DNA from 4 places in the Phycicoccus jejuensis genome. Region 2 is predicted to be linked to each of the others. Evidence: predicted binding sites of a transcription regulator. Region 2 holds the regulator's gene; each other region holds the start of a gene.
What was found. Region 2 encodes LexA, which represses DNA repair genes until DNA is damaged. Its sites were predicted from a motif close to TCGAACANNTGTTCGA; they were not measured.
Positions count from the first base shown of each region.

Region 1: LG324_RS13505 (DUF6504 family protein) is a predicted target of LexA. The motif match lies at 3,719-3,734, and genes of this name have one in related genera.
Region 3: LG324_RS02010 (HNH endonuclease signature motif containing protein) is a predicted target of LexA. The motif match lies at 2,477-2,492, and genes of this name have one in related genera.
Region 4: LG324_RS11395 (DUF222 domain-containing protein) is a predicted target of LexA. The motif match lies at 5,185-5,200, and genes of this name have one in related genera.

Region 1 covers NZ_CP085209.1:2,842,725-2,849,742, forward strand. The annotation lists gene LG324_RS13495 (DNA polymerase III subunit alpha) at 1-2,885, opposite strand, end outside; gene LG324_RS13500 (SAV_6107 family HEPN domain-containing protein) at 2,945-3,358, opposite strand; gene LG324_RS13505 (DUF6504 family protein) at 3,373-3,648, opposite strand; gene LG324_RS13510 (YbaK/EbsC family protein) at 3,869-4,405, shown strand; gene LG324_RS13515 (heme-degrading domain-containing protein) at 4,459-4,932, shown strand; gene LG324_RS13520 (threonine aldolase family protein) at 4,892-6,016, opposite strand; gene LG324_RS13525 (DUF1963 domain-containing protein) at 6,113-6,430, opposite strand; gene LG324_RS13530 (DUF1963 domain-containing protein) at 6,437-7,018, opposite strand, start outside.
Region 2 covers NZ_CP085209.1:3,053,991-3,061,008, reverse strand. The annotation lists gene LG324_RS14490 (NAD-dependent protein deacetylase) at 1-819, shown strand, start outside; gene LG324_RS14485 (GNAT family N-acetyltransferase) at 816-1,325, shown strand; gene LG324_RS14480 (RimK family alpha-L-glutamate ligase) at 1,335-2,534, opposite strand; gene LG324_RS14475 (ATP-dependent zinc protease) at 2,558-3,034, shown strand; gene LG324_RS14470 (succinylglutamate desuccinylase/aspartoacylase family protein) at 3,034-4,002, shown strand; gene lexA (transcriptional repressor LexA) at 4,015-4,731, opposite strand; gene LG324_RS14460 (LysM peptidoglycan-binding domain-containing protein) at 4,982-5,383, shown strand; gene LG324_RS14455 (hypothetical protein) at 5,656-5,835, shown strand; gene LG324_RS14450 (GNAT family N-acetyltransferase) at 6,053-6,634, opposite strand; gene LG324_RS14445 (ABC transporter substrate-binding protein) at 6,691-7,018, shown strand, end outside.
Region 3 covers NZ_CP085209.1:449,575-456,592, forward strand. The annotation lists gene LG324_RS02005 (FAD-binding domain-containing protein) at 1-1,015, shown strand, start outside; gene LG324_RS02010 (HNH endonuclease signature motif containing protein) at 1,019-2,443, opposite strand; gene LG324_RS02015 (DUF664 domain-containing protein) at 2,581-3,159, opposite strand; gene LG324_RS02020 (dienelactone hydrolase family protein) at 3,156-3,731, opposite strand; gene LG324_RS02025 (YafY family protein) at 3,787-4,758, shown strand; gene LG324_RS02030 (amino acid permease) at 4,816-6,222, shown strand; gene LG324_RS02035 (VOC family protein) at 6,263-6,952, opposite strand; gene LG324_RS02040 (GNAT family N-acetyltransferase) at 7,013-7,018, opposite strand, start outside.
Region 4 covers NZ_CP085209.1:2,406,635-2,413,652, reverse strand. The annotation lists gene LG324_RS11415 (MBL fold metallo-hydrolase) at 1-439, shown strand, start outside; gene LG324_RS11410 (DMT family transporter) at 456-1,331, shown strand; gene LG324_RS11405 (TerC family protein) at 1,353-2,372, opposite strand; gene LG324_RS11400 (phosphoenolpyruvate carboxylase) at 2,439-5,096, shown strand; gene LG324_RS11395 (DUF222 domain-containing protein) at 5,212-6,669, shown strand; gene LG324_RS11390 (hypothetical protein) at 6,679-6,867, shown strand; gene LG324_RS11385 (hypothetical protein) at 6,921-7,018, opposite strand, start outside.

The DNA.
Region 1 (7,018 bases), 210 kb from region 2:
GCGCGCGTCCCACGGGAGCGCCCGCTCCCCCGGTCCCAGCGGTCGAGCTCGGCGACGTGGAGGAGCAGGTCGCGGCGGGTGACCCGGCCGCGCCGCCCGAGCCCGCCGTCGGCCGTCGTGCCGTGGAGGGAGTCGAAGGCGCCGGCGAGGACGAGCCGCTCGACGACCGGGCGGCTGACCCGGGCGCGGGCCCAGAAGTCGCCGAGGTCGGCGTAGGGCTGGCCGGCGACGACGCGGGCGACCTCGGCCTCGCTGATGCCCTTGACGTCGGCGAGCGAGAGCCGGATGCCGTAGGGCTGGGGGTCCTGCTTCCACCCCGGGCGCGGGTCCGGGGCGACCTCCTCGACCGGCTCGATCCGGTAGACCTCGCGCGAGGCGTTGACGTCGAGGCCGAGCACGGGGATGCCGAAGGAGCGGGCGTCGTCGAGGAGCAGCCGCTTGGGGTACATCCCCGGGTCGTGCGTGAGGATGCCGGAGAGGAAGGCCGCCGGGTGGTGGGTCTTCAGCCACGCCGAGTGGTAGGTCGGCAGCGCGAAGGCCGCGGCGTGCGCCTTGCAGAACCCGAAGGACGCGAAGGACTTGAGGACCTCCCAGATCCGGTCGCGGTCCTCGGCCGCGTAGCCGCGGGCCGCGGCCGCCGGGCGCCACCACGCCTCGACCTCCTGCTGGCCGTGCGGGGTGCCCATCGAGCGGCGGACCTCGTCGGCCTGGGCCAGGCTCACCCCGGTCGTCTCGGCGACGATGAGGAGCACCTGCTCGTGGAAGACGACGACGCCCTCGGTCTCCGCGAGCGCGGGGACCAGGCTCGGGTGGAGGAAGCGCGTCTCGCGCCAGCCGTGCCGGGACTCGAGGAACGGCGTGATCATGTCGGACTTGACCGGGCCGGGCCGGAAGAGCGAGATGTCGACGATGAGGTCGTCGAAGGCGGTCGGGCCGAGCTTGCCGACGAGCTCGCGCTGGCCGGGGCTCTCGATCTGGAACATCCCGAGGGTGCGGGTCGTGCGGATCAGCTCGAAGGTGTCGGGGTCGTCGAGCGGCACCTGCGCCTCGTCGTCGAGGTCGATGCGCTCGCCGGTGACCCGCTCGACCTCGGCGACGGCGTGCGCCATCGAGGACTGCATCCGGATGCCGAGGACGTCGAGCTTGAGGAAGCCGAGGGTCTCGACGTCGTCCTTGTCGAGCTGGCTCATCGGGAAGCCGAGCCAGGACGCCTCGACGGGCGTGCGGTCGAGCATCCCGGCGTTGGACAGGACGACGCCGCACGGGTGCAGGACGATGTGGCGGGGCAGGCCGTCGAGGGACTCGACGAGGTCGAAGAACTGCGCCATCCGCGGGGAGTCCAGGCCGCGGCTGCGCAGCTCGGGCAGGTCGGCGATGGCATGCCGGGCGTCCTTGGCGCGCACGTGCGGGAAGGCCTTGGCGATCTCGTCGATCTCGAGCGGGGGCATCCCGAGCGCGGCCCCGACGTCGCGGACGGCGTGGCGGACCTTGTAGGTGTCCATCATCGAGACGCACGTGACGCGCTCGCCGCCGAAGCGCTCGAGGACGGCCTCGTAGATCTCGGTGCGGCGGGCGGACTCGACGTCGACGTCGATGTCCGGCAGCTCGGCGCGCAGCGGGGAGCAGAACCGCTCCATGAGCAGCCGGTGGCGGATCGGGTCGACCCCGCTGATGCCGAGGAGGTGGTTGACGAGGCTGCCGGCGCCCGAGCCGCGGGCCGCGACCCGCACGCCGCGGGCCCGGATGAGGTCGGTGACCTCGGCGACGGTGAGGAAGTACGTCGGGTAGCCGAGCGAGCGGACGACGGTGAGCTCGGCGTCGAGGCGGTCGAGGACGACCTGCCGCTCGGTGTCGGTGGCGTCCGGGTAGCGCCGGCCGACCGCCGCGCGGCAGCGCTGCGCGAGGACGTCCATCGGGTCGGTGCCGGGCTCGATGCCGAGGATCTCGGGCTCGGGCAGGTGGACCGCGCCGATGCCGAGGTCGTCGCGGGCGTGCTGGACGCACTCGGCGGCCACCCGCGCGGTCATCGCGAGGAGGCGCTGCGCGCGGGCGGTGTCGCCGCCCGTGACGGTGAGGGCCCGGGCGTGCATGTCGGCGGTGCTCGCGAGGTGGCCGGCGTCGGTGACCCGGTCGAGGTGGCGGGAGTCGAGGACGACGAGCCGGCGCGCGGCGTCGAGGACGTCGACGGTGCGCACCTGCCCCGGCTCGGCGTGCCGGACGGCGGCGCTGAGGACGGCCGTCACGCCGGCGGCGTCGGCGAGGGCGAGCATCCGGCCGGTGTGCGACCGGCAGCCGGGGGTGCCCTCGGGGCCGCCGTGGAGGACGACCTCGACGGCGAGGCCGTCGCGCGGCAGGAGCGCGCGCCAGCGGGCGAGGAGGTCGCGGGCGTGCTCGCGCTGCCCGGCGAGGACGGCGCGCCCGACGTCGGAGTCGGGGCCGAGAAGGACGACGAGGCGCGCGGGGGCCGCGGCGTCGTCGCCGGCCGGGGCGGTCCACCGGGCGAGGAGGGCCGGGGTGGTGACCGGGATACCGCGCTCGCCGCGCAGGTGGGTCTCGGTGACGAGCCGGCAGAGGGAGGCCCAGCCGGCGCCCGCGGCCGCTCCCCCGCCGCCGCCCCGACCGAGGACGGTGACCCGGGGCCGGCGCGGGTCGACGATCGCGCCGCCGCGCACCGGTGTGCGTGCCCGCCGCACGGGCGGGGCGGGCAGGAGGTCCTCGACGGCGAGGTCGACCCCGAGGACGGGGTCGACACCCGCCGCGCCGCACGCCTGCGCGAAGCGGACCGCGCCGTAGAGGCCGTCGCGGTCGGTCAGCGCGAGCGCGCCCTGGCCGAGGTCGACGGCGCGGGCGACGAGGTCCTCGGGCTGCGAGGCGCCGTAGCGCATCGAGTAGCCGGAGGCGACGTGGAGGTGGGCGAACCCGTCGGCGGTGGGCACGGCGGGCCTCAGGCGGAGCGGACGGGCGCGAGCCGGCGGGCGGCGGGGGCGACGGGGACCCCGAGGCGGGCCGCGACGAGGTCGAGGAGGACCTCGGCGTCGCGCAGGAGGTCGTCGGCCTCGCGGGCGGTGACCCGGACCAGGCCGGTCTCGACCCCGACCCGGTGCCCGGTCACCGCGGCGAAGCGCTCGGCCCACTCGGTGAGCTCGGGCGCGGTGCGGGCGACGAGCGCCCAGACGTCGTGCGGCCCGGCGCCGGGGGCCTCGGGCGCCGGCCGGGAGGCGACGAGCGCGGCGGCGGCGCGCAGCGCGGCGAGCGAGGCCGCGAGGTAGCGGGTGGAGGCCCGGCCCGCGACGCAGGCGTCGGCGAGGGAGGCGCGGGAGCGCTCGAGGAGGTCGAGGGTGGTGGCGGCGTGGGGCATCGGTCTCGTCCGTCTCAGTCGTGGGCCCGCAGGAGGAGCCAGTGGTCGTCGTCACGGCCGAGGTCGAAGACCCCGACCGGACCGGACGGCGGGCGGGCCTCGACCCGCCACACCCGCCGCTCGGTCGCGGTGGCCGCACCGTCCTCCCCCACCTCGCGCCACCAGGCGCGCCGCTCCTGCCAGGCGTCGAGGACGGCGCACACGGTGTAGCGCCGCCCCCGCCAGACGAAGGAGCGCGGAGCCGGGTCGGCCCCCGCCACCTCGAGCGGGTCGTCGTGACGACGCACCATGAGGCACCTCCGGACGGGCAGGACCGATCGCCCGGCGACCTCGCGGGGCCGGTGGACCGGTGGGGGATGTTCGAACGCGTGTTCGACCTGATGACCACTGTAGACCCCCGTCCCGACATCCCGTCAAGCGGTTCCGAGGACCCGGACCGGCTCGTCCGGGGCGCCGCGACACCTCCCCGCACACCTCCCGCACGGGGCCCCGCGTCACTACGCTGCGGTCATGTCGACCGACCCCGCCGACGTGGCCGCCGCACCCCCTCCGGAGCGCGACCTCACGGCCCACCGGCGCGTCGCCGGGGTCCTTGAGACCCTCGCCCTGCACCACGTCCGCCCCGAGCTGCGCCAGCTGCCCGGGGCGGTCCGCACCGCGCAGGCCGCCGCGGACGCGCTCGGGGTCTCCCCCGCCGAGATCGCCAACAGCCTCGTCTTCGTCGCCGTCGGCGCCGACGGCTCTCGCACGCCCCTGCTCGTCCTCGCCTCGGGCGGGCACCGCGTCGACACCGCGAAGGTCGGGAGCCTCCTCGAGGTCGACGCGCTCGAGCGGGCCGACCCCGACTTCGTCCGCGAGCACACCGGGATGGCCATCGGCGGTGTCGCGCCCGTCGGGCACCCGCAGCGGCTGCAGACGGTCGTCGACGTCACCCTCGGGCGCTACGACCGCGTCTGGGCGGCCGCCGGCCACAGCCACGCCGTCTTCGCGACGACCTACGACGAGCTGATCCGCATCACCGGCGGCCAGGCGATGGACGTCGCCTGACCCGGGACCCGACCGGCGCACGGATCGGTTGACAGGTGCCCCATGATGGCGCTGTGGACCAGTGGCCGACGACGGAGGACATCGCGCGGGCGGAGGACGAGGTCGTCCTGCCCGAGCTCACCGAGCAGACCGCCTACGCCCTCGGCCGCCGGTCCGTGGAGGCGGGTCTGGAGCAGGGGCTGCCGATCGCGGTCGGGGTCTGGCGAGGAGAGCGCCAGCTGTTCCACTGCGCGCTCCCCGGGTCGACGCGCGACAACAACGAGTGGCTGCGCCGCAAGGGGCGCGTGGTGATGCGGTTCGAACGCTCCTCGCTGTACGTCGCCCGACTGTGCAAGGACCAAGGGACTACTCTCGCAGAGAAGTTCGCGCTGCCCTCGGCACGGTTCGCCGCTGCCGGCGGCGCCGTCCCGCTGCACGTCCGGGGAGCCGGTGTCATCGGGTGGATGGGCGTCTCCGGGCTGCCGCAGCTCGAGGACCACCGGTTCGTCATGAGGATCCTGCGCGAGCACCTCGACGCGCGGCGCTGACTAGGCTCCTCATCGCGGCCAGCTGGTCCTCGACGTCCCAGTCGAGGGTCGCGTCGCCCACGGTGAGCTCGGTCATCGCCCAGCCAGGCACCTCGGCCGGGCGCCACCGGCTCGCCAGCGCGACGTGGTCGGTCTCCATGACGCGCAGGGTCGCCTCCTCCAGCGCCTCGAGCGGGGCGTCCACGAAGACCCGGAACGCGTTGGTGTGCGGCGGGTCGGGGTGGACCCGCACACCGTCGACCGAGCCCAGGCCCGCGGCGAGCTCCCGGGCACGGGTGGCGTACACCGCCATCCGGGGCAGCCGGCGGCGCAGCCCGTCACGCGCGCCGACGGCGTAGGGCAGCATCGAGAACAGCGTCCCCCCGTGCCTGGCCCGCCAGCGTCGGGCCTGCGCGACCAGGTCCTGGGAGCCGGCCAACGCGGCGCCGGCGACCCCACCGAGGCCCTTGTAGAACGAGACGTACACGGAGTCGAACAGGGCGGCGATCTCCGCGAGCGGGCGGTCGTAGAAGGGTTGGCTCTCCCACAGCCGGGCCCCGTCGAGGTGGACCGGCACGCCCCGCTCGCGCGCCCGGTCGGTGAAGGCGACCAGCTCCTCCCACGAGGGCAGCAGGTAACCGGCATCCCGGAGGGGGAGCTCGAGGCTCACCGCGGCCAGCGGCCCGGCCAGCCGGTCGAGGTCCGCAACCGTCGCGGGACGTGGCTCGTCGGTCAGGTGCTGCACCCGCAGGTGGTGCATCTCGGACAGGGCGTCCAGCTCGTGCACCACGAGGTGCGAGAGCCCGTGCACGGCCACCGCGTCGGTGGACGACCGCTCGGCCCAGGAGCGCATCGCGGCCTGCTGCGCCATGACCCCGCTGGGCATGAACACCGCCGACTCGGTGCCCAACAGCTGCGCCACCTCGTGTTCCAGCGCCTCGACCTCGCCGCCGCCGCCGTACCGGTCGAGGTCGGGCACCGTCGCCGCGTCGGCCAGCTCCGCCAGCCACCGCCCGGGCGTGATGTCACCGTGCCCGACCAGCCATCGGGTGCACCCACGACGAGCCGCCGCCCGACGATCGGCAGGTGTCGCTGCGTCCGTCATCTCGCGAGCGTAGCCCGCCGGCACGGTCGCGTCAGGGCTGATGTTTCCTGCGCCGCAACGCGACTGGCAGCGACGACGCGCGGTCCGTGACGGTGGTCAGCAGCACTGCCAGGTGAACGAGATGGCGGTGGGGTCGTCGTTCGTAGGGTCGCCCGTGCGCGCCAGCCAGTACAGGGTTCCGACGTCGCCCCACATCATGTCGAGGTCGTCGTCGCTGTCGACCTGGAACAGCAGCTCCCACCGCTCGGCCTCCGCGCGGAGCCTGGGGTCCGTCCACGCGACCTCGTTGTGCAGCGCGGCGTGGGCGACCTCGTCCTCGACAGGGCCCTGGACCGGCGTGGCGTAACCGCCCACCTGGTGCCGCGGCCCGGTGTGGCGTTCGTCGAGGGCCTCGGTGAAGTCGTCGCCGGCCACGGGATGCTACATGAAGGAGCGGTGGTCCTGCCCGGGCTCCAGGAACGCGTCGCGCAGGTCCGGGTGATCCCATCCCGGTGCGGTCATGATGGTCCGCCCTGCCATGCGGGCCTCGGGGTAGACGGTGATCCCGTCGGGCGCCTCCCGCGCAGGGGCCGTGAGGTCTGTCGGGAGGTGGACGGCGCGGGCGCCCTGCAACGTGGCTGCGTCCCAGGTTCCGACCGTCGTCTCGTGGTCGTCGTAGGACCCGTCGAAGTAGAAGAAGAGCAGCCTCCCCGACGACGGGGCGGGCAGCGCGAGGGCGAAGGTCGCGAGCTGGTCGCAGTCGAGCTCGCCGATGTACGAGAGGGGGCCGTGGCCCTCCCACCACGGCCACGGCATGTCATCCGGCAGGGTCGGTAGCCCTCCGAGCCTGCCGACCTGCCGCTGCGCCCCCGTGACGGGAACGAGCCGGATCGCGGGCCGGAGCAGCCGGAGCCAGCGCTCGCGGACGTCGTCGGGCAGGTACCGGTCGGCGATCCCGCGAACAAGGTCCTCGTCCGTCACCTCGTCAGGGCGGGGCCGGCTCGTCTCGGGCGGCGAGTTGTC
Region 2 (7,018 bases):
CCCGGCACCCTCGTCCTCTCCGGGGCCGGGATGTCCACCGACTCCGGCATCCCCGACTACCGCGGCCGCGACGGCACCCGTCGGGTCATGCCGATGCAGCACGGCGAGTTCTGCGCCTCGAGCGAGAACCGGCAGCGGTACTGGGCGCGCTCGTTCGTCGGCTGGCAGCGCTTCTCGCGCGCCGAGCCCAACCGTGGCCACCACGCCGTCGCCGCCCTCCAGGAGGCGGGGCTGCTCGGCCCGGTCATCACCCAGAACGTCGACGGCCTGCACCAGGCGGCCGGCTCGCACGACGTCACCGAGCTGCACGGCACGCTCGCCGAGGTCGTCTGCCTCACCTGCGGCGACCGCTCCGGCCGCGAGGAGCTCCAGGCGCGGATGGCCGCCGCCAACCCCGGCTTCGAGGAGCGGGTGCGCGGAGAGGCGCCGGACGGCTCGCAGGTGAGCAGCCAGATCCGCCCGGACGGCGACGTCGTCCTGCCCGAGGACGCCGTGGCCGGCTTCCGGCTCCCGCTCTGCCTCGTCTGCGGCGCCGACACCCTCAAGCCCGACGTCGTGTTCTTCGGCGGCTCGGTGCCGCGCGAGCGGGTCGACGCGTGCTTCGCGCTGACCGACGCCGCGCCCGCGCTGCTCGTCCTCGGCTCCTCGCTCGCCGTGATGTCGGGGCTGCGGTTCGTCCGGCACGCGGCGCGCCGGGGCATCCCGGTGGCTGCCGTGACGCGGGGGCCGACGCGCGGTGACGAGCACATGGCCCTGCGGGTCGACGCGCCCCTCGCCCCGACGCTCGAGCAGCTGCTGCGCGACGGGGCGGCCGCGTGACCGCGGCCGAGATCCGTTCCGCCACACCGGCGGACCTGCCGGGAATGGCCGTCATCTACAACGACGCCGTCCGGAACACCGTCGCGACGTTCGACCTCGAGCCGCGCCCCGACGACCACTACGCCCACCGCGTCGCGTCCACGCGCCCCGGCGACCACGTGCTCGTCGCCGTCGCGCCCGACGGCGACGTGCTCGGCTACGCGTTCTCGGGCACCTACCGGCCGCGCGCCGCGTACGACGGCACCCGCGAGGTGTCGGTCTACCTCGCCGAGGCCGCCCGGGGGCAGGGCCTCGGCCGCCGGCTCTACGCCGAGCTGCTGCGTCGGGTCGACGCCGACGGCGTGCACACCTGCGTCGCCGTCATCGCGCAGCCCAACCCGGCGAGCGAGGCGCTGCACCGGGCCCACGGGTTCGAGCACGTCGGCACGCTGCGCGAGGTCGGCTACAAGCTCGGCCGCCGCGTCGACACCGCGTTCTGGCAGCGCCCGCACCCCGACGGGCGCTGACGCCTCGCCTCACTCGGGGCGCGCGTCGTGGATCGGCTCCTTCGGCAGGCGCTTGACCTTGCGCGTGCGCCGGCGGCGGCTCGGGATCATCGAGCGCATCTCCTCGAGCTTGCCGAAGCAGAGCATCCGGTCGCCGGCCTCGAGCACGTGGTGGCTGTTGGGGTTGGGGATGACCATCGTCCCGCGGTGCAGCGTCAGTGCCGTGATGTCACGCTCGCGAAGACCACTGTCGCCCAACGACTTCCCGACGAGGTCGGACGCCTCGTGCACCGCGATCTCGGCGACGCCGTAGCCCGTCGAGACGGTGAGGCGCTGGCGCACGTCGATCTCGGGGAAGGCGACCTGGTTGTCGATGTGGTCGATGATCGCGCCCGCGACGTCGAGCTTGGTCGCGGTCTCGATCCCCTCGAGGCCGGGGGAGGAGTTGACCTCCATGACCTGCGGCCCCTCGTCGCTCTCGAGCATGTCGACACCGGCGACCCGCAGGCCCATGATCTGCGCGGAGCGGACGGCGGCGCGCTCGAAGTCGGGGTCGAGCTCGACCGGCTCGACCGACCCGCCGCGGTGCACGTTGGACCGGAACTCGTCGCCCTTGGCCACCCGGCGCATCGCGGCGACGACGCGGTCGCCGACCACGAGCGCGCGGATGTCGCGGCCCTTGCTCTCCTTGACGAACCGCTGGATGAGGACGTTCTGCTTCGTCGACTGCAGCGTCTCGATGATGGCCTCGGCGGTCTTCATCTCCGGCGCGAGGATGACCCCGATGCCCTGGGTGCCCTCGAGCAGCTTGATGACGACCGGCGCACCGCCGACCCGCTCGATGGCGGGGATGACGTCGGCGCGGTCGCGGACGAAGGTCGTGGGCGGCATCCCGATGTTGTGCCGCGACAGGATCTGGGTGGCGCGCAGCTTGTCCCGCGAGTTCGCGATGCCCCACGAGGTGTTGGGCGTGTAGACGTCCATCTGCTCGAACTGCCGCACGACGGCGGTGCCGAAGTAGGTGATGGAGTTGCCGATCCGCGGCAGGATCGCGTCGTACGTCGAGAGCCGCTTGCCGCGGAACTGGAGGTCCGGCTCATCTCCGGACAGGTCGATGCCGAAGCGGAGGGTGTTGAGGACCTTGACCTGGTGGCCACGGTCCTGGGCGGCGGTGCGCAGGCGCTGCGTACTGTACGAGCGAGGCGCGCGGGAGAGGATCGCGAGCTTCATGGTTTCCCGACGGGAGAGGACGGATGACGGACAGCCATTCCTACACCCTCGCGGGCTGGCGCGAGTGGGTCGGCCTCCCGGCGGTCGGTGTGCCGTGGGTCAAGGCCAAGCTCGACACCGGCGCGCGGTCCTCGTCGATCCACGCCTTCGACCTCGAGGACCTCGAGCGCGACGGCGAGCGGTGGGCCCGCTTCCGCATCCAGCCGTGGCAGCGCTCGGAGGCCGACGCCGTCCAGTGCGAGTGCCCCGTGCTCGACGTGCGCGAGGTCCGCTCGTCCTCGGGCCACGCCGAGGAGCGGCTCGTCGTCGCGATGGACCTCGTCCTCATGGGCCGCACGGTCGCCGCCGAGATGACCCTCGCGCGCCGCGACGAGATGGGCTTCCGGATGCTCGTCGGGCGCGAGGCGCTGCGCCAGGGCTTCGCCGTCGACCCCGGCCGCTCCTACCTCGGCGGCCGTCCGCCGCTCGCGATGCGCCGGCGCAACCGGGGGAGGGCCTGATGGCCCGGCGCCCCCTTCGGCCCTCCTTCGAGATCGGCCACGTGCGCGTGCGCGCCGGGCGCACGCAGTCGGTGTCGCTGCCGATCACCCGTCTGGTCACCGGCGCCGACGTCGAGCTGCCCGTCCGGGTCGTCCACGGGCGCGAGGAGGGACCGACCGTCTGGGTCGACGCCGCCATCCACGGCGACGAGGCGGTCGGGGTCGAGGTGGTGCGTCAGGTCGTCGCCGGCCTCGACCCGAAGACGTTCTGCGGCACCTTGATCGCCGTCCCCATCGTCAACGTCCTCGGCTTCTCGGCCGGGCAGCGATACCTGCCCGACCGCCGCGACCTCAACCGCTCCTTCCCGGGGTCGCCGCGCGGCTCGCTCGCCGGGCGCATCGCGCACCTGTTCATGACCGAGGTCGTCGACAAGTGCGAGGTCGGCATCGACCTGCACACCGGCTCGGACCGGCGCACCAACCTGCCGCAGGTCCGCGCCGACCTCGAGGACCCGCGCACCCGCGCGCTCGCCGAGGCCTTCGCGGCCCCCGTCATGCTCAACGCGAAGCTGCGCGACGGCTCGCTCCGGTACGCCGCCCGCGAGCGGGGCGCGACCGTCCTGCTCTACGAGGCGGGCGAGGCGTGGCGGATGGACCGCTGGGCCGTCGACGCCGGCGTGCTCGGCGTGCGCCGCGTGCTCGCCGCGCTCGGGATGACCGAGCCGGTCGCCGAGGACCCGCCGGCGCCGTCGGCGGTCTCGTTCCGCAGCGGATGGGTCCGGGCGCGCGGCACCGGCATGCTCCACCTCGAGGTCGCGCTGGGGGAGCGCGTCGAGCGCGGGGCGCGCCTCGGTGGCCTCTTCGACTCGCTCGGCAAGCGGGTGCGGCTGGTGCACGCCGACCGCTCCGGCGTCGTCGTCGGGCGCACCGAGGCGCCGCTGGTCAACTCCGGCGACGCGGTCGTCCACATCGCCGAGGTCGAGGACTGACGCCGGCCGGCCTCAGACGCGGCGCAGGACCGCGGTGACCTTGCCGAGGATCGTCGCGTGGTCGCCGTCGATCGGCTCGAAGGCCGGGTTGTGCGGCATGAGCCAGACCTTGCCGTCGCGCCGCTTGAAGGTCTTGACCGTCGCCTCGTTGTCGAGCATCGCCGCGACGATGTCGCCGTTCTCGGCGGTCGGCTGCTGGCGCACGACGACCCAGTCGCCGTCGCAGATGGCCGCGTCGACCATCGAGTCGCCGACGACCTTGAGCAGGAAGAGGCTGCCCTCGCCGACGATCTGCTTGGGCAACGGGAAGACGTCCTCGACGACCTCCTCGGCGGTGATCGGGACGCCGGCGGCGATCCGGCCGAGGACCGGGACGTAGGAGGCCTCGGGGCGCTCGTCGCCCTCGCCGGTGACGTCGACGACCTCGTCGGCCTCGGGGCGGCGGTAGCCGGAGCCCTGACGGTCGGGGGAGACGACCTCGATGGCGCGCGGCCGGTTGGGGTCGCGGCGCAGGAAGCCCTTGCGCTCGAGCGCCGAGAGCTGGTGGGCGACCGAGCTGGGGGAGGTGAGCCCGACGGCCTCGCCGATCTCGCGCATGCTCGGCGGGTAGCCGTGCCGGTCGACGGCGTTGCGGATGACCTCGAGGATCTTGCGCTGGCGGTGGGTGAGGTCCCCGCCGTCGCCGCGGTCGGGCATCTCGTGGATGTCGGCGTTCCTCGGACGTGCCATCTCGACCCCTTCGCTGCGGCCGCCCCGTGCCGACGGGGGGCCTGACCGGTGTTTTCGCAGGTCAGACGGTCTGTCGGTGGTGACATGCAGTCTGATCTGCATGCGGACATCCTACGAGCGACGGGCCTCGAACTCAAACATGTGTTCGACGCGTGTCTTGTCCGCCTCGAACGTGCGTGCTATAACTCGTACAGACGTTCTATCGAACACCGGTTCGACGGTGGCCCCGGCCGCCGGGATGGAGGACATGATGAGCGCGATCGCCTGGGACCCCACCGACCTCGGCCACACCCGCCCCGTGCCGGCGCGCCGCCCGCGGCTCGTCGTTCTCGAGGGCGGCGCCACCGGAGGGCGTGCGGCCCGCGCCGCACAGCCGGCGCTGCGGATCACCCGCCGCGGCCGCCTCGTGCTGCTCGTGCTCGCCACCCTCGCGCTGGCGGCAGCCCTCGGCCTGCGCGGCCTCGGGGGCGCGGGCGCCGTCGAGCCGGCCCACACCGTCTCGGTGTCGCCCGGCCAGACGCTGTCCGAGATCGCGTCCCGTGAGCTGCCCTCGATGTCCATCAGCGACGGCATCGTCGCCATCCAGCTCGCCAACGGGCTGAGCACCGCGCAGATCCGCGCCGGTCAGCAGCTGGTCGTCCCTGCGGGCTGAGCCGCCGCCGGGGGCGCCCGGTCCGGCGCGCCACGATCCCCGAGTCCCTCGACCCGACTCGGACGCCGGAGGGCGTCGTCTCCCGTGCAGAGGAGACGGCGCCCTCCGTGCTGTGTCCGGCCGGTGCCGGCCGCGCACCCCTGTCAAGCGCGCCACGCTCGGCCGAACGGGGGAGGGGGCATCCCCCGACCTGTCGGACCTCCGGGTCCCATCGGCCCGCGGGCACGCTCCGACGCTGCGCGACCCCCTTGTGCACGAACAGACTTCAAGGCATGCGGACACGTCGTCGCGGCTCCTACCGCCCCACCCACCACCCGGTCGTCCAGTGCGGCGGCCAGGGCCGGTGGCTCTGGTCGTGCGGCTGCGGAGCGCGCGGGTCCGCCACCTCGGGCGGCTGGCACGGTGCCTACACGGCGGCACTCGTGCACCACAGCCAGAGCCCCGGGGAATGAGACGTGCGGCCCGGGGATACACAGAGGGTCCCCGGGTCGCACCCCCTCGTCGTCGCTGGCTCTCCACCGACGCGACGACGGAGCGGGCGGCGCTGGCTGTCGTCTGCAGGGAGGCCGCGGCCCTCACGTCGCCGGGGCACCGCAGGTCCCCCCACTCCGACCCCCGACCGGGTCCGGGTGGGGGGATCGGCCGTCCCCGGCGCTGACGGGCCGAGGGTCAGGCCAGGGTCCGCCGCATGACCAGGCGCGGCATCCCGCTCGCGGTGGCGTCGGTGACACCGACCTCCTCGAAGCCGGCCCGCTCGAACATCGCCCGGGTCCCGACGAACGCCATCGTCAGGTCCAGCCGCCGCTCGCCGGGGTCGACCGGGTGGGCCTCGACCGCCGGCGCCCCCTGCTCGGCCGCCCAGGCCACGGCGCCCTCGATGAGGTGCGCCGTCACCCCCTGGCGCCGGTGGCCGCCGCGGACGACGACGCAGACGATGCTCCACACCGGGACGTCGTCGACCGGGTGGATCCTCGTCGAGTGCACGAGCCGCGGGATGTCGCTGCGCGCTCCGATGTTGCACCACCCGACCGGGACGCTGTCGCGGTAGGTGACGACCCCCGGCGGCACCGCACGCTCGCAGAGGCGTCGGGCGGCCTGCTCGCGGCTGCCGTCGCCGAGCTCGTCGATCTCGCGCTGCCGGAGCCGGTGCGAGAGGCACCAGCAGTGCGTCGCACGCCGGTTGGGGTTGACGACGTCCGCGAAGTCCTCGAAGCGGTCGGGCGTGACGGGGTGGGTCTCCCAGGTGGTCATGCCGCAGCCAAGCACCGCGCACCGACACCGCGCCACCACCTCCGTAGGGTCGGGGCGTGCGCATCGTCAGCCTCATCCCCTCGGCCACCGAGATCCTCTTCGCCCTCGGGGCGGGGGACGACGTCGTCGGCGTGACCTTCGAGTGCGACTTCCCGCCGGAGGCGCGCACGCGCCGGGTGGTCTCCACCTCCGCGCTGCCCGAGGGCCTGGCCCCGGGCGAGATCGACGTCTCGACCGTCGACGCCGCGCTGCGCCACCTCGGCTGCCGCGCCGCGGTCCTCACCGTCGACCCGCACACGCTCGAGGAGGTCCTCGCCTCCGTCGGCGCGGTGGGGGCGGCCGTCGGCCGCGAGACGGAGGCAGCGGCCCTCGTTGCGAGCCTGC
Region 3 (7,018 bases), 1.6 Mb from region 2:
GCGCGGGGCGAGCCGGATGTCCCCGTACATCCGGTACAACCTCGTGACGCTGCGCGAGGCGTGGGACGCGGTCGCCGACGCCCCGGCCCGCGACCGGGCCAAGTACCGCGACGAGCTGCTCTGGCAGGAGTACGCCCGTCACCTTTACGCCCGGGTCGGCCGGGCGCTCGGCCGACCGCTGCGGCGCGAGCAGCCGCGGACGGCGGACCGCTGGCCGACCCCGTGGCCCGACGAGATGGCGTGCATGGCCGCGACGACGGGCGAGCTCGTCGAGGACGGCTGGCTGGTCAACCAGACCCGGATGTGGCTCGCCTCCCAGTGGGCGGTGCGGGCCGGCGCGGACTGGCGGGTCGGCGAGGACGTCTTCTTCGCCCACCTGCTCGACGGCTCGCGGGCCGCGAACCGGCTCGGGTGGCAGTGGACGGTCGGCACGGGGTCCGGGCGTCCGTACGGGTTCAGCCGCTGGCAGGTCGAGAAGCGGGCGCCGTCCCTGTGCCGCGGGTGCTCGCTCGCGGATCGCTGCCCCGTCCAGGGCTGGCCCGAGGACGGCGTCGGCCCAGCGGCGGACGGTCCGCCGCTCGGTCGGGCGCCCGTCCCGGCGGGCCCGGCCGAGGTCGAGGGGGGTGGGGCGGACGAGGTCTGGCTGACCGCGGAGTCCCTCGGCGACGCCGACCCCGCCCTCGCCGCCGACGAGGAGCGCCCGGCGGTGTTCGTCCTCGACGAGCCGCTGCTGGCCGGGCTACGGCTCTCGGGGAAGCGCCTCGTGTTCCTCGCCGAGGCGCTCGGCGACCTCGCGACGCGGCGTCCGCTCGAGGTGCGGCTCGGGGTCGTCGCGGAGGAGCTGGCCGGGCGGCGGCTCGCGGTCACCCACGCGCCCGTGCCCGGGTTCGCCCGGCGCGCTGCCGAGGTGGAACCCGTGGAGGTCCATCCCTACCCGTGGCTCGTGCGGCCGCGCAGCGTGCCGGTGCAGTCGTTCACCGCGTGGCGGCGCGCGGTGGGGGCGCCCCGCTCCTGAGGGTCAGAAGGGAGGGGTGTCGGGCCACCGGGTCGGAGGTCGCCGAGGCGGGTGGTCGCCGGTCGGTGCGACGGTGAACCGTCGGCTCGGGCGGTGGACCTCGACCCGACAGGGCGCTCGTCCCCAGCGGTCGCCGCCGAGGCGCGACTCGAGCGCGTGCTCGACGTCGCTGTGCGGACCGTCCGGAACGGTCAGCCGGGGTTCGCCCGGTGGGGCGGCGAGGTCGTCGGGGGCCGGGAGGTCCCGCGGCGGCCGGTCCCGGAGGTGGTCGGGCGGGTCGGTCGTGCGGACCCGCCCGGTGGGGTCGGTGACGGTGTAGGTGCCGTCCGGGTCCAGCCGCGTGCGCCATCCGGGCCGCTGCTTGGTGCGGTGGTGGCGGCGGCAGAGGCAGACGAGGTTGAGGGCGCTGGTCGGGCCGGCGGGCCAGGGCACGACGTGGTCGAGGTCGCACCACCGGGCCGCGACGGAGCACCCGGGGAAGCGGCAGTGCCCGTCCCGTGCCCGGACCAGGGCCGCGAGGGCCGCACCCGGCCGGTAGGCGGTGATCGCCAGCGCGTCGCCGGCGTCGAGGAGGGCGCCGGTGACCGGGTGGGCGTCGTGCTCGACGACGGTGGTGCTGACGGTGGCCTGCCGGAGCACGAGGTCGGTGAGCGCGCGGGCCCGGGCCCGGTCGATGCGCGCGCACGTCCCGTCGTCGACGTAGCGCTGCGCGAGCGCGTCGATCGCCGCCCACGCCCCGCGCGCCTCCTCGCTGGGGAAGGTCCCCAGCCACGTGTCGACCCCCGGCTCGTCGACCCAGCGGCGCAGACCCGTCGCGGAGCGGGCACGCTCGGCGCGCTGCCGCAGGAGGTCGGGGTCGATCGTCGCGACCAGGCGGCGGACGCGGCGACGCAGCCGGGTGGCGTCCTCCCGCTCGAACCACTCGTCGAGGGACGCCACGACCGTCCGGCGGACGTCCGCCGGACACTCCTCGAGCTCGGCGGCGACGACGTGCGCGCGGGACGCGTCGAGGCGGCCCTGACCCATCGCCTCGTGCAGGCCGCCGAGCCCGGTCTCCGTCGGCGTGCCCTCGGGGCCGTCGGCGGCCCGTCGCACGGCGTCCCGGACCCGCTGCTCGGCGGCGATGGCCGAGAGGCACAGGACGCCGGAGACGATGGCCGGGGCGTCGAGCCCCACGTGCCCAGGGGCCTTCCGGACCTCGCGGACGGTGCCGTCCTCGGCCCGCTCGGGCTCGAGCGCCACGAGGCCGACGAGGACCTCGTCCTGCAGTGCCGTCGCCTCGTCGACGAGGGCCCGGAGCTCGCCGAGGGTCGCCGTCAGCGCCTCACGGGTCCCGACCCGCGTGCCGTGCGAACGCCCGGTGGAGAGGGCCGAGCGCGCCCGGCGCACCACGTCGAGGAGGTCGTCGGACCTGCGGTCGGTGCCCATGTGCTCCCCCCTCCCCTCGGTGGTCCGATCCTATCGAACGCACGTCCGATTGACAAGAGCCCAGAGGGGCTGAATTGGTTGCACGGCAACCTCATTCGCCACACCACCACCATGCTGATCCCTCTCCGGGCGAGGGCTCAGGACGGTGCGCCCCCACCCGGTGGACGCCAGTCCTCCGGCGGGTCCTCACCGACCCGGCCGTCCACCGCCTCGCGGAGCAGGTCGGCGTGGCCGGTGTGCCGTCCGTACTCCTCGAGGAGGTCGAACAACAGCCGCCGGATGCTCGCGTGCCGGCCCTCCTCGTCCGCCGCGTGCGCGGCGCCGTCGAGCCCCCGAGCCTCGACGGCCTCGCGCACCAGGGCCCGGTTGCGCTCCACGGCACCGTCGTACAGCGCGTACAGCACCTCCGGCGGGTCGGACGCGGCGGAGGTCATCTCCCAGTCGTCCTCGTCGTCCCAGCCGTTGTCGTCCCAGACGTCGGGCATCGGTGCGCCGGAGAGGCGTCGGGTCGAGGAGAAGTCCTCGACCGTTGCGAGGTGCTTGAGCAGCGCCCCGAGGCTGAGGGTGGACGTGGGGATGGTCGCGCGCAGCCCGTCGGCGTCGAGGCCGTCCGCCTTGTACCGGAACGTGGCGCGCATCCGGTCCAGTGACCCGAGGAGCTGGTCGGCCTCGGAGCCGGCGAGCGGCGGCTCCCACGGCGGCGGGGTACGGCTCACGGCAGGCGCTCGAGCATCGCCAGCGAGCGCTCGACGACGAGCGCGGTGGCGTCCGCGTCGTACGACGGCAGGGAGCTGTCGACGAACAGGTGGACGTCGCCGGGGTAGACGAAGAGCTCTGCGGCGGAACGACCCTCGACGAACTCGCGTGCGGCGTCGACGTCCCCCTCGGCGCCGAAGAAGGGGTCCTCGGCCATGCCGTGCACCTGCACCGGGAGCCCGTCGGGCCACGTGCCGAAGTTCGACAGGTCGGCGAACGCCTCGAACAGCAGGGCTCCCGCGGCCCCGGGGGTGTTCTGCGCCACCTGCTGGGCCGCCATGACGCCGAGCGAGATGCCGGCGACGACGAACCCGTCACCGAGCCCGTCGGCGGCGGCGACGCCCCGGGCCCGCATCTCCGCGAAGCCGACCGACCCGACGTACGCCGCGCCCTCGTCGATCGACGCGAAGGTGCGCCCCTCGAACAGGTCCGGTGTGTGCACGGTGTGCCCGGCGGCGCGGAAGCGGTCGGCGAGGTCGACGACCCCGGGGGTCAGGCCCTGGATATGGTGGAGGAGCAGCATCTCGGTCATGCGCAGCACCGTAGGGGCGGTTGCGGACGGTCGGCGTCCGGTTGAGGATGGCGGCGTGCGCCCCGACACCAGCCCGGCCGCCCGCGCCCTCATCACGATGGAGGCGATCCAGGACGAGCCGGGCATCACCGCCGAGCGGCTCGCCGAGCGACTCGGGGTGTCCGCGAGGGCGGTCCGGCGCTACGTGGGCATCCTGCGCGACGCCGAGGTGCCGGTGGAGTCGACGCGCGGGCCGGCCGGTGGCTACCGGCTCGGCCGGGGCACGCGGCTGCCGCCGCTGGTCTTCAGCAGCGCCGAGGCGCTCGGGCTCGTCATGGCCGTGCTCGACGGCCACCACGCCGCGGCCGACCCGACCGATCCGGTGGGGGTGGCGGTGGCGAAGCTCCTGCGGGCGATGCCGCAGCACGTCGCCGACCAGGCCGACGTCGTGCGGCGCACCACCGCCGCGGCCCCCGACCGCGGCGCCGCGCGGCCCGACCCGGCGACCACCGTCGCGCTCGTGCGGGCGCGCAGCGAGACCCGGTGCGTCACCGTGCACTACCGCTCCGAGAACGGCCGCGAGTTCACGACCGACGTCGAGCCGTGGGCCGTCGTCGTGCGGCACGGGCGGTGGTACCTGCTCTGCCGGTCGCTGCGCTCGGCGTCGGTGCGGACCTACCGGGTCGACCGCGTCCATCGGGTCGACCTGCTGGACAGCACCTTTCGCGTGCCGGACGACCTCGATCCCGTCGCCTCCCTCGAGGAGCACCTCGGCGCGGGATGGGAGCACGCGACCGAGGTCGTCATCGACCTTCCCCCGGAGCGTCTCGACCACGTGCCGCGCACGCTCGGGCGGCTGGAGGCCGACGGCCCCGGCCGGACGCGGCTGGTCGGCACGACGAGCAACCTGCCGGGGTACGCGAGCGACCTCGCCCAGCTGCAGGTGCCGTTCACGGTCGTCGCCGGTCCGGAGCTGCGGGCGGCCGTCGCCGCCCTGGCCGATCGGCTCGCCGCTGCCGTCGCCGAGCCGGCCCCGTCGACGACCTGAGAGAAGCCCGGATCCTCCGGCGCGCGGGCCACCCCCGCGTGCGGTAGGAACGTCCGGGTGACCACGCCCGACCAGACCTCGCAGAGCGGCCAGAGCCAGCTCGGGACGAGTCTCAAGCCCCGCCACATCACGATGATCTCGATCGCGGGGGTGATCGGCGCCGGCCTGTTCGTCGGCTCCGCCAACGCGATCGAGCAGGCCGGCCCCGCCGTGCTCGTCTCGTACGCCCTCGCCGGCAGCCTCGTCGTCCTCGTCATGCGGATGCTCGGCGAGATGGCGACGGCCAACCCCGACACCGGCTCGTTCTCGGTCTACTCCCAGCGCGCGCTCGGCCGCTGGGCGGGCTTCTCGGTCGGGTGGCTCTACTGGTGGTTCTGGGTGCTCGTCATCCCCGTCGAGGCGACGGCGGCGGCGGACATCCTCAGCCGGATGGTTGGCCTCGACCAGTGGATCTGGGCGCTGCTCGTGACCATCCTGCTCACCGGGACCAACCTCGTGTCGGTCGGCAACTACGGCGAGTTCGAGTTCTGGTTCGCGCTCGTCAAGGTCGTCGCGATCATCGCCTTCATCGCGCTCGGCGTGCTCGCCATCCTCGGCCTGCTGCCGACCTCGGAGGTCAGCGGCGTCTCACGGCTCTGGGAGCCCGACGGCTTCTTCGCCGGCGGCGGTGGCGCCGTCATCGCCGCCATGCTCACGACGATGTTCTCGTTCATGGGCACCGAGATCGTCACGATCGCCGCGGCGGAGTCGCCCGACCCGGCCAAGGGGATCACCAAGGCCGTCAACTCGGTCATCTGGCGGATCTTCATCTTCTACATCGGCTCGATCGCGGTCATCGTCTCGCTGGTGCCCTACAACCGGCTCGAGAACGGCTCGTACCAGACGGTGCTCGAGGCGATCGGCATCCCGGGAGCGCCGGTCATCATGGACGTCGTCGTCCTCACCGCCGTCGCGTCCTGCCTCAACTCGGCGCTCTACACCGCCTCGCGGATGGTCTTCTCGCTCGCGGCCCGTGGTGACGCGCCGAGGGCCATCGGCCGGGTGAACGCCCGCGGCGTGCCGGTCGTCGCCATCCTGCTCTCGATGGTGCTCGGCTTCCTCGCGGTCGTCGGCAACTACGTCCTGCCGGACAAGATCTTCGGCTACCTGCTCGCGACATCGGGTGCCATCGCGCTGTTCGTCTACCTGTCGATCGCGGTCAGCCAGCTCGTCCTCGGCCGGCGGATGCGGGCGTCGCACGAGGTGCCGCCGGTGCGGATGTGGCTCTTCCCCGGCCTGACCATGGTCGTCATCGGGTTCATCGTCGTCGTCATCGGCCTCATGGCCTTCGACCCCGGCCAGCAACAGGCCATCGCCTTCTCGGTCGTGTCGGCGGCGGTCATCGTCGCGCTCGGGGTCTACCGGCAGCGGCGCGCGGGTGACGCGCGGGAGGTCGTCGAGGACGAGCCGGCCGTCCGCGCCTGAGGCAGTTCGCCGGGGCGACGGTCGGCGCCGCGCGCCCGGCTCAGGCGCCGGGCGCGCAGACGACGCCGCGGTTGCCGTCCGGGTCGGCGAGGACGACCAGCCGGGGAGCCTGGCTGTCGTCGACGACCGTCGCGCCCGCGGCGACGGCGGCGGCGATGCGCGGGCCGGCGGCCTCGGGGGCGACGTAGACCTCGACGTGGACGCGCTGTCCGGCGCGCTCCTCGGCGGGGTCGTCGAACCAGAGGTTGGGGATGCGCTGGGCGGCGTCCCGCACCTCGTCGCCGGGCGTGCCCCGGCCGCGGCTCGCGGGGTCGCCGGTGAGCAGCGCGGCCCAGACCGGGGCGACGCGCGCGGAGTCGGGGGTGTCGAGGCCGAGCTCGAGCACGCTGACGGCGGCCGGGTCGGGGGCGAGGCCCTGCGCGGCGGCGACCTCGGTGATGCGACGGGCGAGGTCGACGTCCTGCTGCGTCATCCACTCGACGACGTGCTCGGTGCCGTCGTCCTCGCGGTAGATCGCGTCCTCGGTGCTCAGCTTGAGGTCGACGACGCCCGGGGCGATCGCCACGCGCGGGTGGTGGCCGACCTCGTCCCCCGCCTCGGCGACGGCGGCGACGAAGCGGGCGGCCGCCGCGAAGTCGTCGACGCGGTAGCGGGCGTGCAGCCCCTGGGCCAGCCGGCGCCAGTCGTCGAGCGCGGCCGCGGCGATGTCGTCTCCCCCGAGCATGTCCATGACGGGCGACCCTAGCCCCGATGTGCCGTGGACGACAGCCCCCGGGAGGGCGGCTCCGGGTCAGGG
Region 4 (7,018 bases), 650 kb from region 2:
GCACCAGCACTGGGACCACGTCCGGGCGCTGCCGGACGTGGCCCGCGCCACCGGCGCCCGCACCTACGCCGGCGAGGAGGACGCGGACGCGCTGCCGCTGGCGCCGGACGTCCGTCTGCGACAGGGCGACACGCTGCGGGTCGGTGAGCTCGTGCTCGACGTGGTGCACCTGCGCGGCCACACGCCCGGCTCGGTCGCGCTCGCCTGGCGGGCGCCCGACGGGGTGACGCACCTCTTCACCGGCGACACCCTCTTCCCCGGCGGCGTCGGCAACACGAAGAACGAGGGCCAGGACTTCGACGCCCTCTACGGCGACGTCACCGAGCGCATCTTCGGCGTGTACGACGACCAGACGTGGTTCTATCCAGGGCACGGCGGCGACTCGACGCTCGGGGCGGAGCGGCCGCACCTGGACGAGTGGCGCGAGCGCGCATGGTGATGGCTAGCCTGCAGCGGTGACGACCGCCGCCGACCGGGTTCCCGCTCCCCTGCTCGTCCTCGCGGGGGTCGTGTCCGTCCAGTTCGGCGGCGCGCTGGCGCAGACCCTCGTGCCGGTCATCGGTGCGGGCGGTTCGGTCGTCATGCGGCTGCTGTTCGCGACCGCGCTGCTGCTGGCCTTCGTCCGGCCCCGCTGGCACGGTCACACCCGGCGCGCCTGGGCCACCGTCGCGGCCTTCGGCGTCGCGCTCGGCCTCATGAACTACACCTTCTACCAGTCGCTGGCGCACCTGCCGATCGGCGTCGCGGTGACCATCGAGTTCATCGGGCCGCTCACGCTGGCGGCCGTGCTGTCGCGGCGTGTCGTCGACGCCCTCGGGGTGCTCGCGGCCGCGGCGGGCGTCGTCCTCATCTCGGAGGCGCTCGAGGTGCCGTTCGCCGAGCTGGAGTGGACGGGCATCCTGCTCGCCCTGGCCGCCGGCGGCTTCTGGGCGGCCTACATCGTCCTGTCCGGTCGCACCGGCGCGGCCTTCCCGAAGCTCGAGGGCCTCGCGCTGGCGATGGTCGTCGCCACCCTCGTCACGCTGCCGCTCGGGGTCACCAGCGTCCCGTCGTGGACCGGCGAGGCGCTGCTCAAGGGCCTGGGCATCGCGGTGCTGTCGTCGGTGCTGCCCTACTCGCTCGAGCTGCTGGCGCTGCGTCGGCTGCGCGCGCAGGTGTTCGGCATCCTGCTGAGCCTCGAGCCGGCGGCCGCGGCGGTCGCGGGGCTGGTCGTGCTCGGCCAGCGGCTCGCGCCGAGCCAGCTCGTCGGGATGGCGCTCGTCGTCGGCGCGTCGGCCCTCGTCCTCGGGCTCGGGGCGCGCAAGGACCCCGCCGAGGCGCAGGCCGCCTGAGCCGCCGGACCGGGCCGGGGGTCAGTCCTCGACGAGCTCGGGGTGGCGCCGGGTGCGCCACAGGCTGAGCACGGTGGTGACGCCGAGGATGACGACGATCGCGCCGAGCGAGACGGAGATCGGGATCTCCGGCACCGGCACCTTCTCGCCGCCGTTGATGAACGCGAGCTCGTTCTCGTGCAGGGCGTGGAGGATGAGCTTGAGGCCGATGAAGGCGAGCAGCACCGCGAGGCCGTAGCTGAGGTAGATGAGCTTCTTGAGCAGGCCACCGATGAGGAAGTACAGCTGCCGCAGACCCATGAGGGCGAAGAGGTTGGCGACGAGGACGAGGTAGGGCTCGTCGGTGAGGCCGTAGATCGCGGGGATGGAGTCGAGCGCGAAGAGCAGGTCGGTCGTGCCGAGCGCGACGATGACGAAGAAGAGCGGCGTGGCGAGCCGGGCCCCGTTCTGCCGCGTGAAGAGCTTCGTGCCGTCGTAGTCCTCGCTGGCCGGGAAGCGCTTGGACACCAGGCGCATGAAGCGGTTCTGCTCGTACTCGTCGTCGTCGGTCTCGCCGCCGCTGGCCAGCTTCCACGCCGTGTAGACGAGGAACGCGCCGAAGATGTAGAACACCCAGCTGAAGTTGTTGATCGCGGCCGCGCCGACGGCGATGAAGATGCCGCGCAGGACGATCGCGATGACGATGCCGACCATGAGCGCGAACTGCTGGTACTTCTCCGGCACCCGGAAGCTCGCCATGATGAGGATGAAGATGAAGAGGTTGTCGACCGAGAGCGAGTACTCGGTCAGCCAGCCCGCGAAGAACTCACCCGCGAGCTGGCCCCCGGCGGTGAACCAGAGCCCGAGCCCGAAGAGGACCGCGGCACCGACGTAGACGGCCAGCGCCGACACGAGCTCCTTGGTGGAGGGACGGTGCGGGCGGCGGGCGATGACCGCGATGTCGAAGGCGAGGACGGCGACGGCGACGCCGATCGTCACCCACCAGACCCAGGGGGCGAGGTCGAGGTCGCTGGTGGCGGCGGGCAGCAGGGCGGGAAGCACCGCGCCAGCGTAACGGTGGGTGGACGCCCCGTTGCGCCACGTCCGCGCGCTCCTAGGCTGGCCGTCATGGCCAGCATGCTCGACGACCTGTCCCTGCTGACGAGCCTGCACCGGCAGGTGGTCGAGGAGTCCGGACGCGCGGACCTCCTCGAGCTGACCGACGCCCTCGAGCGGCGCTGCCGCGGCGAGGAGGACGGCGACCCGGCGGCGCTCGTGGCGGCCCTCGACCCGGAGACGACGTCCCGGCTGGCGCGCCTGCTGACGGTGCACCTGCACCTGACCAACCTCGCCGAGGAGCGGCACCGGGCCCGGTCCCTGCGCCGGGAGGACGGCGAGTACGGCGGCGGCAGCGACACCGGCGACATCGGGCCGGCCGTCGCCGCGGCGGGTCCGGACGCCCGGGCGCGCCTGGAGCGGATGCGCATCCACCCCGTGCTGACCGCCCACCCGACCGAGGCGCGCCGCCGGGCGGTGGCGTCGGCGCTGCGTCGCATCGCCGAGCACCTCGACACGCACGCCGACCCGGGCTCGGGCCCCTCGGAGCGGGCCCGCGCGCGGCGCCGGATGCTCGAGGACATCGACATCCTCCAGCGCACCTCGACGCTGCGCATCACCCGGCCGACGCCGGCCGACGAGGTGAAGACGGTGCTCACGGTCTTCCGGCAGTCACTCATCCACGCGGTGCCGCGCTTCCAGCGTGCGGTCGAGGCGGCCTTCGGCGGTGACGAGCGGCCCTCCGACACACCGCTCCCGCCCATCGTCCGGTTCGGGTCCTGGGTGGGGGGTGACCGCGACGGCAACCCGTTCGTCACCGCCGAGGTGACGCGCGAGACGGTGCGCGCCCATGCCGACCAGGCGCTCGAGATCCTCCACGACGCCGTGGACCGGGTCGCCCGGATGATCACGGTCGACGAGGAGTCGACGCCCCCGACGGCGGCGCTGCGCGACGCCCTCGCCAACGACGCGGCCGCGCACCCACGCCTGCTCGCCGAGGTGACCAAGGACTCCCCCAACGAGCCGCACCGCCAGAAGCTGCTCGTCGTCGCGGCCCGGCTGGCGGCGACCCGTGACGAGCGGGCCGGCGTCGCGTACGGCTCGCCCGAGGAGGCGCTGGCCGACCTCGCCCTCGTCCAGGACTCGCTCGTCGCCGCCGGTGACGCGCGCACGGCCCACGGCGAGCTGCAGGACGTCGTCTGGATGGTGCAGACGTTCGGGTTCCACCTCGCCGAGCTCGAGGTGCGGCAGCACTCGGCCGTCCACCGGGCGGCCCTCGTCGAGGCGCTCGGGCTCCTGCCGGACGACGCCCGGCCGGCCGACCCCGAGGTCGCGGCGACCGACCCCGCGCTGCTGGACCGGCTCGCGGTCGACGGCTGGCCCGAGCTCGTCGGGGCTCCCGGCGACCGGACCCGCGAGGTGCTCGACACCCTGCGCGTCATGGCCTGGCTCCAGCAGCGGTGGGGCCGGCGCAGCTGCGGCCGGTACGTCGTCTCGTTCAGCCAGTCCGCCGCCGACCTCGTCGCGGTGCGGGCGCTGGCCCGGCTCGCGGTGGGGACGCGCCCGTTGGCGCTCGACGTCGTGCCGCTCTTCGAGACCGGCGCCGACCTCGACGCCGCCGACCACACGCTCGAGGAGTGGGTGGCCCTGCCGTCGACGGCGACGTGGCTCGAGGGCGTCGACCGGCAGGTCGAGGTGATGCTCGGCTACTCCGACTCGGCCAAGGACGTGGGTCCGGCGGCGGCCACCCTCGCGCTGCACCGCGCGCAGGTCGGGCTCGTCGCGTGGGCCCGGCGGCACGGGGTGGAGCTGACGCTCTTCCACGGTCGTGGTGGGTCCCTCGGCCGTGGGGGCGGTCCGCTGCACCGGGCCATCGCGGCGCAGCCGACGGGGTCGGTCGACGGGCGGTTCAAGGTGACCGAGCAGGGCGAGGTGATCTTCGCCCGGTACGCCGACGTCCGCATCGCCGAGCAGCACCTCGAGCGGGTCGCATCGGCCGTGCTGCTGACCGACGCGCCGGAGCACGTCGCCGCGCGCGACGAGGCGGCCGGGCGGTTCGACGCCGTGGGTTCCGCTGTGGCAGAGGCGAGCCGGACGGCGTTCCGCTCGCTGGTGGAGCAGCCGGGCTTTGCGGACTTCTTCGCGATGTCGAGCCCGCTCGACCTCCTGGCCGACTTGCGGCTCGGGTCACGTCCCTCGCGGCGCAGCGGCTCGGAGTCGGGACGCAGCCTCGACGACCTGCGCGCCATCCCGTGGGTGTTCGCGTGGTCGATGACGCGGGTCAACCTGCCCGGCTGGTACGGGCTCGGCAGCGGCCTCGCCGCGCTCGGCGACCTCGACGAGGCCCGGCAGGCCTACCGCGAGTGGCCGGTGTTCGCGGCGCTCGTCGACGTCGCCGAGATGAGCCTGGCGAAGACCGACGACGACCTGGCGGCCGCGTTCCTCGCCCTCGGTGGGCGGCCCGAGCTCGCGACCCAGGTGCTCGACGAGCTCGCGCTCACCCGGCGGATGGTGCTCGAGCTGCTGGGGCAGGACGAGATGCTCGAGCGGAAGCCGCACCTGTACACCGCCGTCGGGCTGCGGCGGCCGTTCGTCGACATGCTCAGCCACCTGCTGCTGCGCGGGCTCGGCGAGCTGCGGGCGACCGGCGAGGACGAGGGGTCGCAGTGGCACCGGCCGCTCCTGCTGACCGTCAACGGGCTCGCGGCGGGGCTGCAGAACACCGGGTGATGCGTGCCGGCCGGTGACGGTTGGCGCTCGAACAGGTCTGGGGTGCAGGCACTTTCGTTGTCCACAGGGGCGTCTCAACACTTGTCCGTCGAACAGATGTTCGGTACACTGAGGCATGGACACCGAGACCCTCTCCCGCCGCATCGCGTCGCTGCGCGAGGAGTGCGCGCGGCTGGGTCGTGAGCTGGTCGAGGGTGGTCACTCGCTGTCCTCGGAGGAGGCCTTCGCGCTGGCGGGGGAGCTGCAGGGTGTCGTGAACGCGGCCGAGGGGGCCACGGCGGTGGCTGGCGCGTGGGGTGCTCGAGTGGAGACGACGGTGCGCTCGGGGTCGTGGGAGCGGGTGCACCCGGTGGGGTTCGTCGACGCGATGGCCTCGACGCGGATGTCGCTTGCGACGGGGTTGACCGAGGGGGTGGCGGGCCGGAAGGCGGCGTTGGGTGCTGCGCTGGGTGAGCGGTTCCCGCGGGTGCGCGAGCTGCTCGTCGCGGGCGAGGTGGCCGTGGTGAACGTGCACAAGGTGGTCGACGCGTGCGCCGGGCTTGACGTGGCGGCGTGCGTGCGGGTCGATGCCGATCTCGCGCCGCGATTGGCGGGGATGGACCCGGCGCGGGTCGCGGGTGAGGCACGTCGGGTCGCGACGCGGGTGGCGGCCGACCAGGTGGCCGCGCACGTGGCGCGGACGCGCAAGGGGCGCCGGGTGGAGGTGTGCCCGGGTGAGGACGGGCTGACGGAGTGGTTCGCGTCCCTGCCGACGGCGACCTCGAGCGCGATGTGGGCGGCGGTGGAGGAGCTGGCTGGTGACTACCGACAGAGCGACGGCGCGCTGTCGGTGCCGGAGTCGCGGGCGGACGCGCTGGCCGACCTCGTGCTGCGCAACGTCAAGGTCAGCGCCCAGGTCACCCTCGGGGTGCCGGTCGTGACCGACCGGCCCGCACCCGAGGAGCAGTGCGGGACGAGGTTCCGGATGGAGTGGGACGACGACGAGACGGTCATCGACGCGGTGACCGGACTGGAGACGCGCTACGGGGACCTCGACGCGGCCAGCCGGGAAGCGCTGTCGTGGCTGGAGGAGCCGGCCGAGCTCGACGGCGACCTCACCTACACCCAAGCGGTCGTGTCGCCCGGGTACGCGGTGTCCGGGACTCAGCTGCCCGGCCTGGGCTGGGTCGACCCCGCCACCCTCGCCAACCTCCTCAAGGTCCTGCCGTTCGAGGTCGCCCGCGCCGTGCTCGAGGCCGACACCGGCACCCTGGCCTCCCTCACCACCGGCGCGTACAAGCCACCGACGGCGATCAGCGAGTTCGTCAAGACGAGGGACGGGACGTGCCGGATGTGGGGCTGCACCCGACCGGCCGCTAGCTGCGACCTCGACCACGTGCGTCCCTGGCCCGTCGGCCACACCACCCCCATCGGGTTGGAGGACCTCTGCCGACGCCACCACCGCTTCAAGCAGCAAGGCCGGTGGCGACCCCACCTCGACCCGGACGGCACCGTCACCTGGCACGGACCCGACGGCGCCACCCGCACCACCGAACCCCAGCACCGCGTCCCGAACCCGCTCGACCACCCCTAGGGTGACCGCATGGGGTCCTCGTTCTCGGCCGCTGCGGCCGCCGTCGGTCTGTGCGCCGTGCTCGTCGCGTTCTTCGCCGGGTTCGGCGGGATGTCGTGGGAGGGGGCGGTGCTCGTCTCGGGCGTGCTCCTGCTCGTCGCCGCCGGCGTGGTGCGGTGGTACGGCGGCCTCTCGGCCGAGACTCCCCCGGAGGGCTGACCGTCGGCGCGGTCAGCGCCGGCAGGCCCGAGCGAAGTCCGGGTGCACCCGCGTCACGACGAGGACGCCCTCCGGCGACAACCGGACGCCGACGCGTGGCGCCACTCGGTGACGACGACCGTGGCGAGCCCGAGGACCGACAGCCACACGA